3 regions of the Inquilinus sp. Marseille-Q2685 genome follow, and region 1 is predicted to be linked to each of the others. Evidence: riboswitches for the same ligand, from Rfam matches in the RefSeq annotation. Region 1 holds a riboswitch; each other region holds the start of a gene.
The links. Region 1 has a riboswitch for cobalamin ahead of LG391_RS30015 (aromatic ring-hydroxylating dioxygenase subunit alpha). Riboswitches for the same ligand answer to the same signal wherever they lie in the genome.

Region 1 (5,786 bases):
GACTTGGCGGTCCGCGCCCTGCAGGACGCGCCGGCGGGCGCCGCCGGGGCCGATGTGGTGGAGGCCTGGGTCGGCCACCGCCGCGCCCCGGTGGACCGGATCGACCAGCTGGTCTCCGAGCTGAAGGCGCTGGACCAGGTCGACCTGTCGATGCTGGCCGTCGCCAACCGCAACCTCCGCGGCTTGGCGACGGGGTGAGGGCGGAGGCGCCCTTACTCCTCGTTCATAAGGGTATGTCTTTTTTAGTCCCCTCTCCCCTTGCGGGAGGGGGACTCAAAGAAGTCGCGTCGAAGAGCTACTCCGCCCGCAGCAGTTTCTGCAGCGGGGCGGCCTGGCGCAGGATCGGCGACTTGATGACGATGTAGCTGAAGTACTTCTCGATGCCGAGCCGCCGGTCCAGCAGCGCCTCCATCACCTGCTGGTAATGGGCGATGCTGCGGGTCAGGAAGCGCAGCAGATAGTCGTAGCCCCCGCTGACCATGTGGCACTCCAGCAACTCCTCGACCGTGGCCAGGCCGGCCTCGAAGCGGATGAAGTCCTCGCGCCGGTGGTCACTCAGCGTCACCTCGGTGAACACGGTCACGGTCTCGGTCAGCTTCGCCAGGGCGATGCGGGCGCCGTAGCCGGTGATGTAGCCCGCCGCCTCCAGCCGCTTCACCCGCTGCAGGCAGGGGCTGGGCGACAGGCCGACCGCGTCGGCCAGCGCGGCGTTGGTGATCCGCCCGTCGGCCTGCAGCCGGGCCAGGATGGCGATATCGATCCGGTCCAGCTTCGGCGCGCCCGTCATCCTTCCCTCGTTCAACCCGTGCCGGCAGCACCCGGGGTCTCGCCCGAACGTCGATCCGGTGAGTCAGCTGGCGTGGTTTCCGAGAACCGGAGCGCAGCGGACATAGGTCCGTGAGCACCGGAAGCGCAGGAAACCGCGTCAGATGGCCGCCGGGCGGCGTTCGGGCTAGCCCCGCAGCGCCTCCTGGTGAGCTTTGGCAAGTTCCGCCATGCTGGTGAAGCGGAAATCGACCTTGGGCTCGGTCGCCGGCTTCATGGTGGCGCCGAAGCCGCCCTCGGCGTGGCGGCGGTGGATCCAGCAGGTGGCCAGGCCCGCCGCCGTCGCCGGCTCGTGGTCGTGGAACAGGCTCTCCGCCGTGTGCAGCACCTCGCCCTTGGCGATGCCCATGCCGCCCAGCTTCTCCAGCATGTAGTCGAAGTTGCGCGCCGACGGCTTGTAGCTGCCGATGTCCTCGGCGGTGAAGATGGCGTCGAACTCGACCTGCAGCCGGACGTTGCTCAGGGCGAAGCTGGCATTGTCGACATTCGAGAGGATCGCCAGCTTGTAGTACTTCTTCAGGTACTGCAGCGCGCCGGCGGTGTCGGCGAAGGCCGGCCAGTCCTTGATCGAGCGGCCATAGGCCAGCGCCTCCTCCCAGCTCGCCGCCACGCCCCACTCCTCGGCCAGGCGCTTGTAGACGATCGCCAGCAGCTCGCTGTAGCGCCGCGCCGGGGTCCAGCGCTGCTGCGCCGATTCGTGCCGGGCATGGGCCTCCAGGATCTGGTCGCGGGTCAGCGGCGCCTTGGCGCGGGCGGTCAGCGGCGCCAGCCCGTTGACCATGCCGGTCTCCCAGTCGATCAGCGTGCCGTAGCAGTCGAAGGTCAGGATCTTGAAGTCGGTCAGCTTCATGGCGGGTCTCCGGTTTCGGTCTCCCCGATTATCCGCGGCCGCGCCGGCAGGGGCTGCGCATTCGCGTTCCGCGGCCGGCAGAGGCTGGCGCGGCGCGGCCGTCCGGCAGCAGAAAATGCCGAGTCGCAGCCGGTCCGGGATGGGTGTCGCAGCCGCGTCATGGCGTGTCGGCTCTGGAGCGTGCGGGGCCGCGGAGTCGCGCCATGATCCCCGCCAAGAGGTGCCGGCCGATGCCGCCGATCAGAAGCGGCGGGCCGGAGAATTGGGAAGCCGGTGAGACTCCGGCGCTGCCCCCGCAACGGTGACGGCGGTGAAGGTGCGGCAGGGGCCACTGGAGCGATCCGGGAAGGCGCCGCACCGGGCCGGGAAGCCCGCCGGAGCCCGGAAACCAGCCTCGACGGAGTCTGTTCGGTGATCGCGGTGGGCGGTCGGCGGGCATGTTCGCGACGGGCCGGTCCGGTCCCCGAGCGCGCGTACCCGGATGCCACATCTGCGACCGTGCCCAGAGGAGAGGATCGGGTATGGAAGCGCGTTCGGCCATGTTGATGGATCTGCTCTCCCGCGCGCCGGGCTTCAGCCTGAAGCGGGATTTCTACACCAGCCCCGCCTATCACGCTCTGGACCTGGAGCACATCTTCTACAAGGAGTGGCTGTTCATCGGCCATGCCTGCGAGGTGACGCGGCCGGGCGATTTCCTGACCGTGCAGATCGGCGAGTATCCGGTGATCGTGGTGCGCGGCCGCGACCGCGCCATCCGCGCCTTCCACAATGTCTGCCGCCACCGCGGCTCGCGCCTGTGCACCGACGAGCGCGGCTCGCGTCCTCGCCTGGTCTGCCCCTATCACCAGTGGACCTACGACCTCGAGGGCAAGCTGATCTTCGCCCGCGACATGATGGACGCGATCGACCCGGCCGAATTCGGGCTGAAGCCGGTGGCCTGCCGCGAGGTCGGCGGCTGGATCTTCCTGTCGCTGGCCGACCAGCCGCGCGACTTCGAGCCGTTCCGGCGCATGGTCGAGCCCTACATGGCGCCGCACTTCCTCTCCGAAGCCAAGGTCGCCCACAGCTCGACCATCGTCGAGCGCGGCAACTGGAAGCTGGTGATGGAGAACAACCGCGAATGCTACCACTGCTCCGGCAACCATCCGGAGCTGTGCCGCGTCTTCTCCGACCAGCCGACCCTGACCAGCGGCCAGAAAGGGATGGAGGAGAACCCGGAGATCCTCGAGCACTGGCAGAGCTGCGAGGCGATCGGCCTGCCCAGCCGCTACCAGATCTCGGACGACATGCAGTACCGGGTGATGCGGGTGCCGTTCATCAACGACGCCCATTCGATGACCATGAGCGGCCAGCCGGCGGTGAGGCGCCTCCTGGCCGACTTCCCGACCACCAGGCTGGGCTCGATGCTGCTGTACCACTACCCGAACAGCTGGAACCACCTGCTGGCCGACCATGCGCTGAGCTTCCGCATCCTGCCGATCAGCCCGACCGAGACCGAGGTCACCACCAGATGGCTGGTGCACAAGGACGCGGTCGAGGGTGTCGACTACGACCTGCAGGCGCTGACCGAGGTGTGGACCGCGACCAATGACGAGGACCGCCGCATCGTCGAGGAGAACCAGCGCGGCATCCTGTCCCCGGCCTATGAGCCCGGGCCGTATTCGCGGATGCATGAGGGCGCGGTGATCCAGTTCGTCGACTGGTACGCCGACACCATCACCCGCCGGCTCGGCGGCGGCACCGCCGCCACCCCGATCCGCGACGTGGCGTAAGGGCGGCGGGACGTGCCCGGCCCTCTGACCGCCACGCCGAAGCTGTGGAACGCGAAGACCGCGCGGCTGCGCTGCATCGGCATCCGCGAGGAGGCGCCGGACGTCCGCACCTTCCGCTTCGAGGCGGAGGACGGCAGCTGGTTCTCCTACCGCCCCGGCCAGTTCGTGACGCTGGAGCTGCCGGTGGGGGCGGAGCCGGTGCTGCGCACCTACACCCTGGCCTCGACCCCGTCGCGGCCGCACCACGCCAAGATCACCGCCAAGGTGCAGCCGGGCAGCGTCGCCACCCGCTGGCTGTTCGACCGGCTCAAGGTCGGCGACGCGCTGACGGCGCATGGCCCATCCGGCCGCTTCTCGCTGCTCGACCACCCGGCCGAGCGCTACCTGTTCCTGTCGGCCGGCAGCGGCGCCACGCCGATGATGTCGATGGCGCGCTGGCTGTTCGATACCGCGCCGCAGACCGACGTGGTCTATGTCCATTTCGCCCGGCGGCCGCAGGACCTGCTGTTCCGGTCGGAGCTCGGCTACATGGCCGAGGCGGCGTCCGGCCTGCGCCTGCGCTTCGTCGTCACCGGCGCGCCGGCGGGCGAGGGCTGGGCCAGCGGCCGGCTGGAGCGGGCGCTGCTGTCCGCCCTGTGCCCGGATTTGGCCGGGCGGACGGTGTTCTGCTGCGGCCCGGACCGGTTCATGGACGCGGCCAGGCGCGTGGCGGGCGAACTCGGCGTGCCAGCGGCGCGCTGGCATGAGGAGAGCTTCGGCGCCACCCCGGCGCCAGTGCCCGTCGCGGCCCCGGTCGCGCCGCCGCCCGCGCCGGCGGGGGAGGGGATGCAGGTAGCCTTCACCCGTTCCGGCCGCAGGGCGGCGGTGCTGCCGGGCCAGACCGTGCTGGAGGCGGCGGAGGGCTGCGGCCTGCGCATCCCGACCGCCTGCCGCCAGGGCCTCTGCGGCACCTGCCTGGTGCGCAAGCTGAAGGGCGAGGTGCGGATGGAGCACAATGGCGGCATCGCCGACGACGAGATCGCCGAAGGCTGGATCCTCGCCTGCTGTTCCCAGCCCGAGACCGCGCTGGTCGAGGTGGAGGTTTAGCCGGCTACAGCCGCTCCGCCGCCGCGACCACCTTGGCCAGGAAGGCGTTGCGGTCGGCGTCGCTGGCCCGGTTCATGCCGTAGAGGGCGAGGTAGCGCACCGGCGCCCAGGGGCGGATCAGTCCGCGCAGCCAGCGCCGCACCAGCTTGCGCGGCGGGTCGCCCATCAGCAGCGACGCCCAGCGCGTGCCGCCATAGGAGACCACGGCGGTCAGACTCCGGATGTGCTGCAGATTCGGATAGGCCCGGCCGTCGCGCATGACAAAGGACACGCCGGGCAGCATCACCCGGTCGAACCAGCCCTTCAGGATCGCCGGGAAGCCGAAATTCCACACCGGCGCCATGATCACCAGCGCCTCGGCCCGCAGCAGCCGGTCGACATGGGATTCCACCGGCCGGCGGTTGGCCGACAGATCGTGGTACTGCAGCCGCTCCTCCCGGGTCAGGATCGGATCGAAGCCCGCGGCATAGAGGTCGCAGTCGTCGACCTCGTGCCCGGCCCGACGCAGCGCGTCGACCATCGCCTGGTGCAGCGCGGCGTGGAAGCTGGTCTCGACCGGATGCGCGAACAGCACCAGCACGCGCATCGGTCAGGTTCCGCCGGGCGGAGAGGCCGGAGCCGCCCCCTCACCCGAAATCGCTGCGCGATTTCGACCTCTCCCCGGGGGAGAGGTGAACGAGTGCCGCGTCTCTTCCCCTCTCCTCGGGGAGAGGGAGGGACCCATTCGCGTTGGCGAATGGGAGGGTGAGGGGGACGGCGCCGGCCAATAAGGACGAACCATCCTCACCCCGTCGCCTGCAGCCCCGGGAACAGGTAGATGCGGCCGGAGTTCAGGTCGTAATCCGGGTCGTCCCAGCCGATCATCTTGCCGGGGTTCAGCAGGCCGCGCGGGTCGGTCTCGCGCTTGAACTCCAGCTGCACCGCGTCGGTGCGCTTCATCCCGCCCTCCTCCAGCGTGTAGCGGTGCGGGTTGAAGATAAGGCAGCCATGGTCCTCGTGGATGCGGATGATCTCGTCCAGCCGCTCCTCGGTGGTGAAGCGCACGATCGGCAGGCCGGAGCAGGTAACGTTGCCGTCGAAGCGGATCACCTCGAGATGCCCCGGCACCTCGTCGCCGAAGATCCGGGTCATCTCCTCGACCAGCCGCAGATGGTCGGGGAAGGGGTACAGCACCTGCAGATAGGTGATGGTCGGATCGATCTTGATCGCCCGCAGCGTGGTGTGGTTCCAGGTCAGCTCGTAGAGCGGCGGCA
Region 2 (5,786 bases), on a different contig from region 1:
CGAGGGGCGCGGCAAATCGGCGACTGCCCGGCCTGTCGGCGAGAAAATTCTGTTCTGGAGGAGCGCAGCGTGGGTTCGATCCATCACTTCATCGACGGCAAGGCCGCGCCCGGCCGCAGCGGCCGGGCCGGGGACGTGTGCAACCCGGCGACGGGCGAGGTCTCGGGCCGCGTCGACTTCGCCTCGGCCGAGGAGGTCGGCGCCGCCATCGCCTCGGCCCAGAAGGCGCTGCCCGGCTGGGCCGCGACGCCGACGGTGATCCGCGCCCGCGTGATGTTCCGCTTCAAGCAACTGATCGAGGAGAACATCGAGGAGCTGGCGCGGATCGTCACCGCCGAGCACGGCAAGGTGCTGTCCGACGCCAAGGGGTCGATCCAGCGCGGCCTCGAGGTGGTGGAGTTCGCCTGCGGCATCCCTCACCTGCTGAAGGGCGAGTTCAGCGAGAATGTCGGACGCGAGATCGACAGCTTCTCGATCCGCCAGCCTGTCGGCGTCTGCGCCGGCATCACGCCGTTCAACTTCCCGGTGATGGTGCCGCTCTGGATGTTCTCGATCGCCATCGCCTGCGGCAACACCTTCGTGCTGAAGCCGTCGGAGAAGGACCCGTCCGCCGCCAACTGGCTGGCGGCGAAGCTGATCGAGGCCGGGGCCCCTCCGGGCGTGCTGAACGTAGTGCATGGCGACAAGGTCGCGGTCGACACGCTGCTGACCCATCCGGGCGTGGCGGCGGTCAGCTTCGTCGGCTCGACCGCGATCGGCGAGTACATCTATGCGACCGCGGCGGTGCACGGGAAGCGGGTGCAGGCGCTGTGCGGCGCCAAGAACCATATGGTGGTAATGCCGGACGCCGACCTGGACAAGGCGGTCGACGCGCTGATGGGCGCGGGCTACGGCTCGGCCGGCGAACGCTGCATGGCGATCTCGGTGGCGGTCGCGGTCGGCGATGTCGGCGACAAGCTGATCCAGAAGCTGGAGCCGAAGGTGCGGGCGCTGAAGGTCGGCCCCGGCACCGATCCGGACGCCGAGATGGGGCCGCTGGTGACGAAGCAGCACTACGACAAGGTGCGCGGCTATGTCGACATCGGCGTCCAGGAGGGCGCCAAGCTGGTGGTCGACGGCCGCGGCCTGAAGCTGCAGGGCTACGAGAACGGCTACTTCATCGGCGGCTGCCTGTTCGACCAGGTGCAGCCGGAGATGCGGATCTACAAAGAGGAGATCTTCGGGCCGGTGCTGTCGGTGGTGCGGACGCCGGATTTCGCCACGGCGCTGGACCTCGTCAACAAGCACGAATACGGCAACGGCACCGCGATCTTCACCCGCGACGGCGACGCGGCGCGGACCTTCGTCAGCAACTGCAATGTCGGCATGGTCGGCGTCAACGTGCCGATCCCGGTGCCGATGGCGTTCCACACCTTCGGCGGCTGGAAGCGCTCGGCCTTCGGCGATCTCGGCATGTACGGGCCGGACGGGGTGCGCTTCTATACCAAGCTGAAGACGGTGACCGAGCGCTGGCCGACCGGCATCAAGGGCGGGGCGGAGTTCACCATGCCGGTCATGAGATAGGCAGTGCAGACGCAGGTTGGGTTCGCTGGCGCGAACCCAACCTGCGAAGCAGGCTTCTCAGGCGGCCGCGGCCAGATCCGGCGAGGCCTTGGCCTGCTGGTGTGCCTCGGCCACCGCGCGGTCGCGATGCTCCGGGCCGTAGCCCAGGCCCTCGGCGCGGACGAAGTCGATGTCGGTGACGCCGATGAAGCCCAGAATGGCGCGTAGATAGGCCTCCTGGTGATCCAGCGCCTCGAGGCCCGCGGTGTAGATGCCGCCGCGCGACGAGACCACGATCACCTTGCGGCCGCCAGCCAGGCCGACCGGGCCGGTCTCGGTGTAGCGGAAGGTGCGGCCGGCCTGGGCCAGGCGGTCGATCCAGGCCTTCAGCTGGGTCGGCACGGTGAAGTTATACATCGGCGCGCCGATCACCACGACGTCGGCCGACAGGAACTCCCCGACGATCGCATCGATCAAGGTGCGCTCCTCGGCCTGCGCCGGCGTCAGGTCGGCATCCTTGCCGAACTTGACCACCGCGGCGCGTTCGGCCGACAGGTGCTCCGGCGGGGCGGCGGCGAGATCGCGGTACACCAGCTCGGCCTGCGGGTAGCGGGCCTTCCAGGCGTCGACGGTTGCCTTGGTCAGCTGGCGCGACACCGAGGCGTCGCCGAGCACGCTGGAATCGATCTGCAGGATCTTCATGGACCCCTCCATGTTGCAAATAACATCGGAATTGCATTTACGGACGAGGGTAATCCGTCTGTAGTCTGGAATTTCGCGATGGATCGTTCTATGAATGGGACAATCCAGTTCGGATGAAAGCCATGCTCGACCTCAACGACCTCCGCCTTTTCGCCAAGGTGGCGCAGCTGGGCGGCTTCACCGCCGCCGGCCGGGCGCTGGGCCTGCCCAAGTCGCGGCTGAGCCGCCGGATCGCGGCGCTGGAGGAGGAGCTGGGCGTGCGGCTGCTGCAGCGCTCCACCCGCCGGCTGTCGCTGACCGATGTCGGCGAGACCTTCCTGCGCCATTGCGAGGCGCTGCTGGCCGAGGCCGAGGCGGCGGAGCAGGCGGTGGCCCAGGCGCGGTCGGAGCCGAGCGGCCTGGTGCGCGTCACCTGCCCGCACATCCTGGCGCAGACCATGATCGCGCCGCTGATCAACAGCTTCCTGGCCGACCATCCGGCGGTGCGGATCTCGATGGAGCTGACCGGCCGCCGCGTCGACGTGATCGAGGAGCGGGTCGACCTCGCCTTCCGCGTGCGCCGGCCGCCGACCGAGCCCTCGGACGTGGTGGTGCGGGTGCTGGCCCACAGCCGGGCCGTGGTGGTGGCCGCGCCGGACCTGCTGGACCGCGTCGGCCGGCCGGTGGAGCCGGTCGACCTGATCCGCCTCGGCACGCTCGACCTGCATCGCGCCGACGGCCGCCATGTCTGGACCCTGGCCGACGCCGCCGGGGCCACCCAGTCGGTGCCGCATGTGCCGCGGCTGGCCAGCGACGACATGTTCACCCTGCGCCAGGCCGCGATCGACGGGCTCGGCGCCGCGCTGCTGCCGGACTATATCTGCCGGCCGGCGGTGCAGGCCGGGCTGCTGGAGCATGTGCTGCTGGACTGGCGTATGCCGGAGGGCGAGGTGCAGGCGGTGTTCGCCTCGCGCCGCGGCTTGGTGCCGGCGGTGCGCGCCCTGGTCGACCACGTCGTCCGCTGGGTGCCGCGGATGGTGGCGATCTGCGACAGCGAGCTGCGCGAGGAGGACCGGCTGCCGCCCTATCGGGATTCCGGCGCCAATGCCGCCGCGCTCGGCCTCGATGCGCTGTTGACGGCGCGGCCGGCGGCCCACTAGCTTCGCCGCGACGGTTCCTTCGGGATCAAATGGGAACGCAGTGCGGGCCTCGGCCCAATGCTGCGGCTGCCCCCGCAACTGTGAGCGGCGAGCGCTCCGCCATCAGGCCACTGGGCCCCTCGGGGCCCGGGAAGGCGGCGGAGAGGCCGTGACCCGCAAGCCAGGAGACCTGCCGTCGGTCGTGGTCACGCGCGAGCACGCCGGGCGGGGTGCCCTGGTGGTTGCCGAACCGGCGAGGCCGGGGAGACAGCGTTCGCGGTGACGTGCCACAGGCGTGTCCCCCGAGGTCTCCATGCCCGTTCCGTCCCGCTGCATCCTGGTCCTGCTCGCGACAGGCGCTGTCGTGCCCGCAGAGGCCCAGGACACCCCTTCGGCCCTGACGCTCGAGCCGATCGTGGTGACCGCCAACCGCATGCCGACGCCGTCGGCGGAGGTCGGCAGCGCCGTCACCATGATCACGCGGCAGGAGCTGGAGGACCGGCAGATCCGCCAGCTCTCCGACGCGCTGCGCCAGGTGCCAGGCGTCGCCGTCAGCCGCACCGGGCCGGCCGGTCAGACGACGCAGATCCGCATCCGCGGCTCCGAGAGCAACCAGACGCTGGTGCTGATCGACGGGGTCGAGGTCAACGACCCGTCATCGGAGTCGGAGTTCGACTTCGCCCATCTGATGGCCGACGACATCGAGCGGATCGAGGTGCTGCGCGGGCCGCAGAGCGCGCTGTACGGATCGGACGCGATCGGCGGCGTGGTCAACATCGTCACCCGGCGCGGCGAGGGGCCGGCCGCCGGGACCGCCTCGGTCGAAGGCGGCGGCTATGGCACGCTGCGCGGCCACGCCTCGGTCAGCGGCGGCAACGACGACATCGACTACCTGATCGGCACCGCCGGGCTGCGCACGGACGGCGCCTCGGCCGCGCGCCGGGGCAGCGAGGCCGACGGCACCCGCAACGGCACGGTCTATGCGAAGATCGGGCTGCATCCGGGCGAGTTGGTCGACATCGACGTGGTCGGCCGCACCACGCGCTTCAACACCGACCTCGATGGCTTCCTGGGCGGCGTCGGCGCGATCGACAGCAAGGACGATGTCGACGGCTCGACCTTCCTGGGCCGCATCCAGGGCAGGCTGAAGCTGCTGGACGGGCGGTGGGAGCACATCGTCGGCCTGTCCTATCTCGACGACAGCCGCGACTATCACGACAGCGACGACGCCATCACCGCCAGCTATCGCGGCAAGACCACGCGGGTCGACTACCAGACCAATCTGACGCTGGACAGCGAGGCGCTGCTGCCGGCCGAGCACCGCCTGACCTTCGCCGTCGACCATGAGGAGCAGCAGGCGGACAGCGATAGCGGCTTCGCCGATTTCAGCCGCCGCATCGGCACGACCGGCCTGGTCGGGCAATATCAGCTGGGGCTGTTCGACAGCCTGTTCCTGACCGGCAGCGTGCGCCGCGACCTGAACGACCTGTTCCGCGACACCACCACCTGGCGCCTGACCGCGGCCTACAAGGTCGACGCCACGGGCACCAAGCTGCGCGCCTCCTACGGCACCGGGGTGAAGAACCCGACCTTGTTCGAGCTGTACGGCTTCACCAACACCTATCGCGGCAACCCCGACCTGAAGCCGGAGCATGCGGAGGGCTGGGATGCCGGCTTCGACCAGGAGATCTGGGGCGACCGTGTGGTGCTGGACGCCACGTATTTCGAGCAGCGGATCGGCGACCTGATCGTCGGCAGCGGGCAGGGTTCGGCCAACCTGCCGGGCACGGCGACGGCGCGCGGGGTGGAGCTGGGCCTGTCGGTGACGCCGGTCGACGACCTGACCATCCGCGCCGCCTACACCTATACCGACGCGGAGGATGCGACGGGGGCGGAGCTGGTGCGCCGGCCGCGCAACATCGCCAGCCTCGACGTCAGCTACCGCTTCCTGGACGGCGCGGCGACCGTCAATCTCGGCGTGGACTATAACGGTCCGCAGAAGGACCTGGCCTTCGACGAGGCTTACAATTCGTCGCCGGTGACGCTGGACGGATATACGCTGGTGAACCTGGCGGCGTCCTACCAGGTGACCGACAGGGTGCAGGTCTATGGCCGGATCGACAACCTGCTGGACGAGGATTATGAGGAGGTCTGGTCCTACGGCTCGCTGCGGCGGGCCGGCTATCTCGGCATGAAGGTCAGCTTCTGATCGCGATGCGCCGCCCTGCCGTGATCCCGCTGCTCCTGGTCCTCGGTCTCGCGGCGATGCCCGCCATGGCCCGGCCGCATCGGGTCGTCTCCCTCAATCTCTGCGCCGACGCGCTGGTGCTGCGCCTGGCCGACCGCGCCGACGTGCAATCGGTGACCTGGCTGGCGCGCGACCCGGAGAACTCGGTGGTCGCGGCCGAGGCGGCCTCGGTGCCG
Region 3 (5,786 bases), on a different contig from region 1:
GCCGGCGCCGAAGTCGAACACAGCGCGCACCGTGCCGAAGGCCGATCCGTCCGCCAGCACCGCCGGCAGGCCGATCAGGTCGGCATGGTAGAACTCGTCCTCTTCCGTCTCCGGCAGCGCGGCGCGGTCGACATAGAGGCGCAGGCCGCGCAGCGCGTCGGCCGCGTCGCGATCGGCGACGCCCTCCACCCGCACGATCCACTGGTCCTTGGCCCAGGACAGCAGCTGCAGGGCGAAGCGCCGCGCCCCGGCCTCGTCCGAGACCGGGCCGTAGGCGGTCAGGTCCTCAGGGGCGGCGGTGAAGGGCTTGACCTTCACCAGGCCGCGGACGCCGTGCGCCCCGGTGATCTGGCCGACGCAGACCTTGGAGGATGGAGCCATAGCGGGCGGTCCGGCGGACGCCCCTCACCCCGCGTGGGGAAAGGGCGCCCGGTCGGATCAGGCCTCGGCCGGAGCCTCGGCGGCCGCGGCGGCGGCCTCGGCCGCAGCCTTGGCGCGCTCCTGGGCCTTCGCCTTCGGGGCCGACTTCGACGGGGTCTCGCGGTACTTCGGCATCGGCGCCAGCTCGGCCTGGCCGAGGAACTTGGCGACGCGCTCGGTCGGCTGGGCGCCGACCGACAGCCAATGCTTGATGCGCTCGGCCTTCAGGACCAGGCGCTCCGGATGATCCTTCTCCAGCATCGGGTTGTAGGTGCCGACCTTCTCGATGAAGCGGCCGTCGCGCGGGCTGCGCGTGTCGGCGATCACGATCGAGTAGAACGGGCGCTTCTTGGCGCCGCCGCGGGTCAGGCGGATCTTGACGGACATTGACGTACTCTCCTCAGGTCAAACTCTAGAATTCTCGAAACTCACGAAGAACGGCCGGGGCCGCTCCTACATCTTGAAGCCGGGCGGCAGCATGCCGGGCGGCAGCTTGGGCATGCCGCGCATCATCCCGGCCTTCCCCAGCTTCTTCATCCGCTTCATCATGTCGGCCATCTGCTGGTGCTGCTTCAGCAGCTTGTTCACGTCCTGCACCGAGGTGCCGGAGCCGGCGGCGATCCGCACCTTGCGCTTGGCGTGGATGATCTTGGGGTTGCGGCGCTCGACCGGCGTCATCGAGGAGATGATCGCCTCCTGCCGCTTGATCATCTTGTCGTCCAGGCCGGCGGTCTTCATCTGGTCCTTGATCTTGCCGACGCCGGGCAGCATGCCCATCAGCCCCTGCAGACCGCCCATCTTGCGCATCTGGCGCAGCTGCGAGGCCAAGTCCTCCAGGTCGAACTCGCCCTTCTGGATCTTGGCCGCGAGCTTCTCGGCGTCCTCCTTCTCGATCGTCTGCGCCGCGCGCTCGACCAGGCTGACGACGTCGCCCATGCCGAGGATGCGGTTGGCGATGCGGTCGGGATGGAACAGCTCCAGCGCATCCATCTTCTCGCCCATGCCGATCAGCTTGATCGGCTGGCCGGTGACGGCGCGCATCGACAGGGCGGCGCCGCCGCGGCTGTCGCCGTCGACACGGGTCAGGACGATGCCGGTGACGCCGACCCGCTCATGGAAGGTGCGGGCGACGTTGACCGCGTCCTGGCCGGTCATGGCGTCGGCCACCAGCAGGGTCTCGGTGGGCTTGGTGGCGTCGCGGATCGCCACCACCTCGGCCATCAGCTCCTCGTCGATGGCGAGGCGGCCGGCGGTGTCGAGCATGACGACGTCGAAGCCTTCGAGCCGGCCGCGCTCCATGGCGCGGCGGGCGATGGCCAGCGGCTCCTGCCCCGGGATGATCGGCAGGGTGGTGACGCCGATCTGCTCGCCCAGGATCTTCAGCTGCTCCTGCGCCGCCGGGCGCCGCGTGTCGAGCGACGCCATCAGGACCTTCTTGTTGTCCCGCCTCTTCAGGCGCAGCGCGATCTTGCCGGTGGTGGTGGTCTTGCCCGAGCCCTGCAATCCCACCATCAGCACCGGCACCGGCGGCACGGCGATCAGGTTGATCGGGGTGGCGGCGTTGAGGTCGGGCGCCTCGCCCGCGGTGCCGCCCAGCATCTCGACCAGGCAGTCATGGACGATCTTGATGACCTGCTGGCCGGGGGTGACCGAGCGCAGCACCTCCGCGCCCACCGCCCGCTCACGCGCCTTGTCGATGAAGTCCTTGACCACCGGCAGGGCGACATCGGCCTCGAGCAGCGCCACGCGCACCTCGCGCATGGCGGCGCCGACATCGGCCTCCGTCAGCGCGCCGCGCTTGCGAAGCCGGTCGAAGATGTCGCCGAGACGGCCGCTCAGACCTTCGAACATGATCGCCCTTCGAATTGCGCGACCCCAAACGGAAAAGCGCCAGTGCGCGACACTCGCGGACTGGCGGCACCCCGTGGGGTCTCGCTGCGGGCCCATCCCGCAGCGCCGGGTCTTCTAGACGGGCGGGGCCGCGGAGTCAATGCGGCCCCGCCGACGGTCAGTCCTTCTCCCGGCGCAGCACCAGGATAAAGCCGTCCTCGCCCGGCAGACCGCGGCCGGATTCGGAGGGGACGGCGTCGCCGCCCGAGGCCGGCGGCGGCTCGGTTCGGTTCAGGAAGGACTCCATGGCGGCCACCGGCCAGCGCCAGATCGTCTTGTCCTGCGGCGCCGCGCCGATGCCGTCGTAGAGCCGGCGGGCCCCGGCATTGTCCGACGCCATCTCCCAGCGCACCCGCATCGCCTGCGACACGCCGATATCGGCCAGGGCCCGCATCAGCTGCCGGGCGACGCCGCGGCCGCGCGCCCGCTCGCGGACATAGACGTCGTCGACCCGGATGAAGTCGCCCCCGGTCCAGACCGAATAGTCGATGGTGTAGGTGACGTAGCCGACCACGCCGCTGCCGTCCTCGGCGATCAGGCCGCGGAAGCGCGGCGGCGCCTCGGCCAGCGCCTCGTCGAGGTCGGCGCGCTGCGCCGTCATCGCCGCCGCATCGCCGGCGAACGCCGCCAGCTCGCGCAGCATGTCGAGCAGCATCGGCACATCCGCGGCCACCAGCGGCCGCACGGTCAGATCGGACACCACAGCATCTCCCGCCTTCGGCGAGGGGTCGCGGGAGGAGGCCGGCCGGACAGGTGCCGCCCGACGCGCCGCCCGGGGACACCCCGCCCCGTCACACGCATACTCTCGACGGCAGGTCTCCTGGCTCGCGGGTCGTCGCCGCACGCCCCCTTCCCGGGGTCAGCCGGTGGCTTCGGGCGCGGGCTCGCCGCCTACAGTTGCGGGGGCAGCGCCGGCCTTGCCCGACAGGCTCACCGGCTTCCCTTTTCACCCCGGTTCCCCGGGGCACCGTCGGCCGCCATGCTAGCCGCCGGCCCTCGCCCTGTCGATCACGCAGGGCTCCGCCCTCGCGTCCGGAGGCCGGTTGATGCCATATGAGAGCGGGAGAGACCTTGGGAGCGGGCAATGGACGGCCTGCCGTTCTGGAAGATGCACGGGCTGGGCAACGACTTCGTCGTGCTGGACGCACGCGAGCGGCCGATCGCGATCCATCCCGACCAGGCGCGCCGCATCGCCGACCGGCACCGCGGCGTCGGCTTCGACCAACTGCTGGTGATCGAGCCGGCGCAGACCGCGGGCGCCGACGTGTTCATGCGCATCCTCAATGCCGACGGCACCGAATCGGGCGCCTGCGGCAACGGCACGCGCTGTGTCGCCGCCCTGGTCATGGCCGACAGCGGTGTGGACAAGGCCGTGATCGAGACCCGCGGCGGCCTGCTGGAATGCCGCGGCGCCCCCCAGGGCGGCGTCACGGTCGACATGGGCCCGGCCCGGCTGGGCTGGCAGGACATCCCGCTGGCGCATGAGGCCGACACGCTGCACCTGCCGGTGTCCTCCGGCGCGCTGTCGGACGGGGTCGGCGTGTCCATGGGCAACCCGCACGCCGTGTTCTTCGTGCCGGATGCCGAGAAGGTGCAGATCGACGGCGTCGGGCCGGTGCTGGAGCACGACCCGCTGTTCCCCGAGCGCGCCAATATCGGCGTGGTCCAGATGCTGGCCCGCGACCGGCTGCGCTACCGGGTGTGGGAGCGCGGCGTCGGCGTCACCCAGGCCTGCGGCAGCGGCGCCTGCGCCGCCGCCGTGGCCGCGGTGCGCCGCGGCCTGGCCGAGCGCACCGCCTGGGTCGAGCTGGACGGCGGCACGCTCTTGATCGAATGGCGCGAGAGCGACGGCCATGTGCTGATGACCGGCCCGGCCGAGACCAGCTTCGCCGGCATCCTCTCGCGCGACCTGCTGGACGGCTGACCGCTCAACGGGCGGCAAGGCAGGCGGCCCGGCACGCCCACCACACGCCGGTGATCAGGCCGAGCAGCAGCAGCCGCAGCCAGTACACCAGGGCGAAGACGAACCCGATCGCGCCGAACAGCACGGTGGCGGTGAGGTCGGCCAGCCGCCGGGACCAGCGGATCGTCGCCTTCACCGTGGTCAGCGCGCCGCGTTTCAGCACCTTGAACACGGCCAGGGTGCGGTCGCCCATCACCGCCGACACCGCGTCGATGCGGCGCAGGTCCGGCACGTCGTCGACATAGCGCAGCAGCTCGACCGACTGCGCCGGGCCGACCCGGTCGGCCACCCTGCCCGCGGCGCCGACGGCCTCGTCCAGCCCGTCCAGGCGGTCGCGGCGGATCGCGGCGGCGAAGACCGCGCCGGGCCGCATCACCGTGTCCTGCCAGCCGGCCTCCCGCACCTGCCGGCGCAGCGCCGGGAAATCGACCACGTCGGCCACCATCCGGCCGAGGCGCTCGGCGAAGCGCGCCGACAGCCGGCCCGTCCGCCGCGCGATCTTGAACACCGACACCGCGCCGCGCGGCAGGGCCGCGGCCCCGCCGGAGCCCCAGGTCGCCGCGGTCAGGGTCAGCCCGATGCCCGACAGGCCCAGCGCCAGCTCGTCCACCGGGTCGCCGCCGCCGAAATGCCAGAGCTCGCGGCCGATGTCGCGCAGGTCGCCGACGAAGGTCATGTCGGCGGCGAAGGCGCCGGCCAGGCCGGAGAGGCCGTGGCCCTCCCCTGTCACGGCGCCGGCAACCGCCTGCCGGGCAGCCCGGGCCGCGCTGCTGGTCGTGGAGGTCTCGTCCTCGTACCGCTCCCGCCATTCCGGCCTGACCGGGTATCCCGTCATCCCGGCCACCTTCAGCCAGACTGCGGCCCCGTCGATGTCGTCCTCGGCGAAGGCCGTGGCGAGCCCGGCATCGATCTGTTCCGGCGAGGTCCCGGCCCGGGTCCAGGCGGTCAGCGCGGCCTCGACCTCCTGCGCCTCCGGCGTCCGGGCCAGCTCGGCCTGGACGAGCTCCATCAGCGGAATGGCGGCGCGCAGGGCGAGGACCAGCCCGATCAGCCCCGGGACCGTGATCAGGAGGAATTCCAGGACGCGCAGCGGCCGCAGCTTCATGGAGTCGGGATACTCATCCGGCCCCGACCTATAGCATGGCGGGCAGGCCTCCCGACAGGCGGTCAGGCCAGGCCGCCGCGGAGCGCCGCGAGATGGGCACGGATCGCGACGGTGGGATCACCCGCCCGCATCACCCCGCCCATCACCGCGACTCCGGCGAAGCCGACGGCCATGAGCCCCGGCACCAGCCCTGGCTCGACCCCGCCGAGGGCGATCACCCGGCCGGGATGGCGGCGCGCGACGACGCCGGCTTCCGCCAGGGACAGGATGGGTTCGTAACCCGGCTTGCTCGCGGTCGGCGCCAGGGGTCCGAGGGTGACGTAGTCGGCCCCGGCCGCGACCGCGGCGTCGACCTCGTCGCCCGAATGGCAGGAGGCGCCGATCAGGGCGGAGGGACCGAGCCGCCGC

Region 2: it holds a riboswitch for cobalamin, as region 1 does, so the genes downstream of both, LG391_RS04940 (TonB-dependent siderophore receptor) here and LG391_RS30015 (aromatic ring-hydroxylating dioxygenase subunit alpha) in region 1, are expected to answer to the same signal.
Region 3: it holds a riboswitch for cobalamin, as region 1 does, so the genes downstream of both, LG391_RS24560 (GNAT family N-acetyltransferase) here and LG391_RS30015 (aromatic ring-hydroxylating dioxygenase subunit alpha) in region 1, are expected to answer to the same signal.

The regions. Positions count from the first base shown of each region.
Region 1 covers NZ_CAKAKL010000009.1:232,498-238,283, forward strand. The annotation lists gene LG391_RS30000 (NAD-glutamate dehydrogenase) at 1-198, shown strand, start outside; gene LG391_RS30005 (Lrp/AsnC family transcriptional regulator) at 296-787, opposite strand; gene LG391_RS30010 (haloacid dehalogenase type II) at 953-1,675, opposite strand; cobalamin riboswitch at 1,877-2,087, shown strand; gene LG391_RS30015 (aromatic ring-hydroxylating dioxygenase subunit alpha) at 2,197-3,447, shown strand; gene LG391_RS30020 (hybrid-cluster NAD(P)-dependent oxidoreductase) at 3,460-4,533, shown strand; gene LG391_RS30025 (NAD(P)H-dependent oxidoreductase) at 4,538-5,119, opposite strand; gene LG391_RS30030 (FAD-binding oxidoreductase) at 5,317-5,786, opposite strand, start outside.
Region 2 covers NZ_CAKAKL010000001.1:1,061,339-1,067,124, reverse strand. The annotation lists gene LG391_RS04955 (CoA-acylating methylmalonate-semialdehyde dehydrogenase) at 70-1,563, shown strand; gene LG391_RS04950 (FMN-dependent NADH-azoreductase) at 1,621-2,244, opposite strand; gene LG391_RS04945 (LysR family transcriptional regulator) at 2,367-3,383, shown strand; cobalamin riboswitch at 3,378-3,575, shown strand; gene LG391_RS04940 (TonB-dependent siderophore receptor) at 3,676-5,571, shown strand; gene LG391_RS04935 (ABC transporter substrate-binding protein) at 5,577-5,786, shown strand, end outside.
Region 3 covers NZ_CAKAKL010000006.1:134,865-140,650, forward strand. The annotation lists gene rimM (ribosome maturation factor RimM) at 1-381, opposite strand, end outside; gene rpsP (30S ribosomal protein S16) at 439-807, opposite strand; gene ffh (signal recognition particle protein) at 874-2,271, opposite strand; gene LG391_RS24560 (GNAT family N-acetyltransferase) at 2,429-3,010, opposite strand; cobalamin riboswitch at 3,103-3,297, opposite strand; gene dapF (diaminopimelate epimerase) at 3,395-4,234, shown strand; gene LG391_RS24570 (hypothetical protein) at 4,239-5,378, opposite strand; gene LG391_RS24575 (thiamine phosphate synthase) at 5,441-5,786, opposite strand, start outside.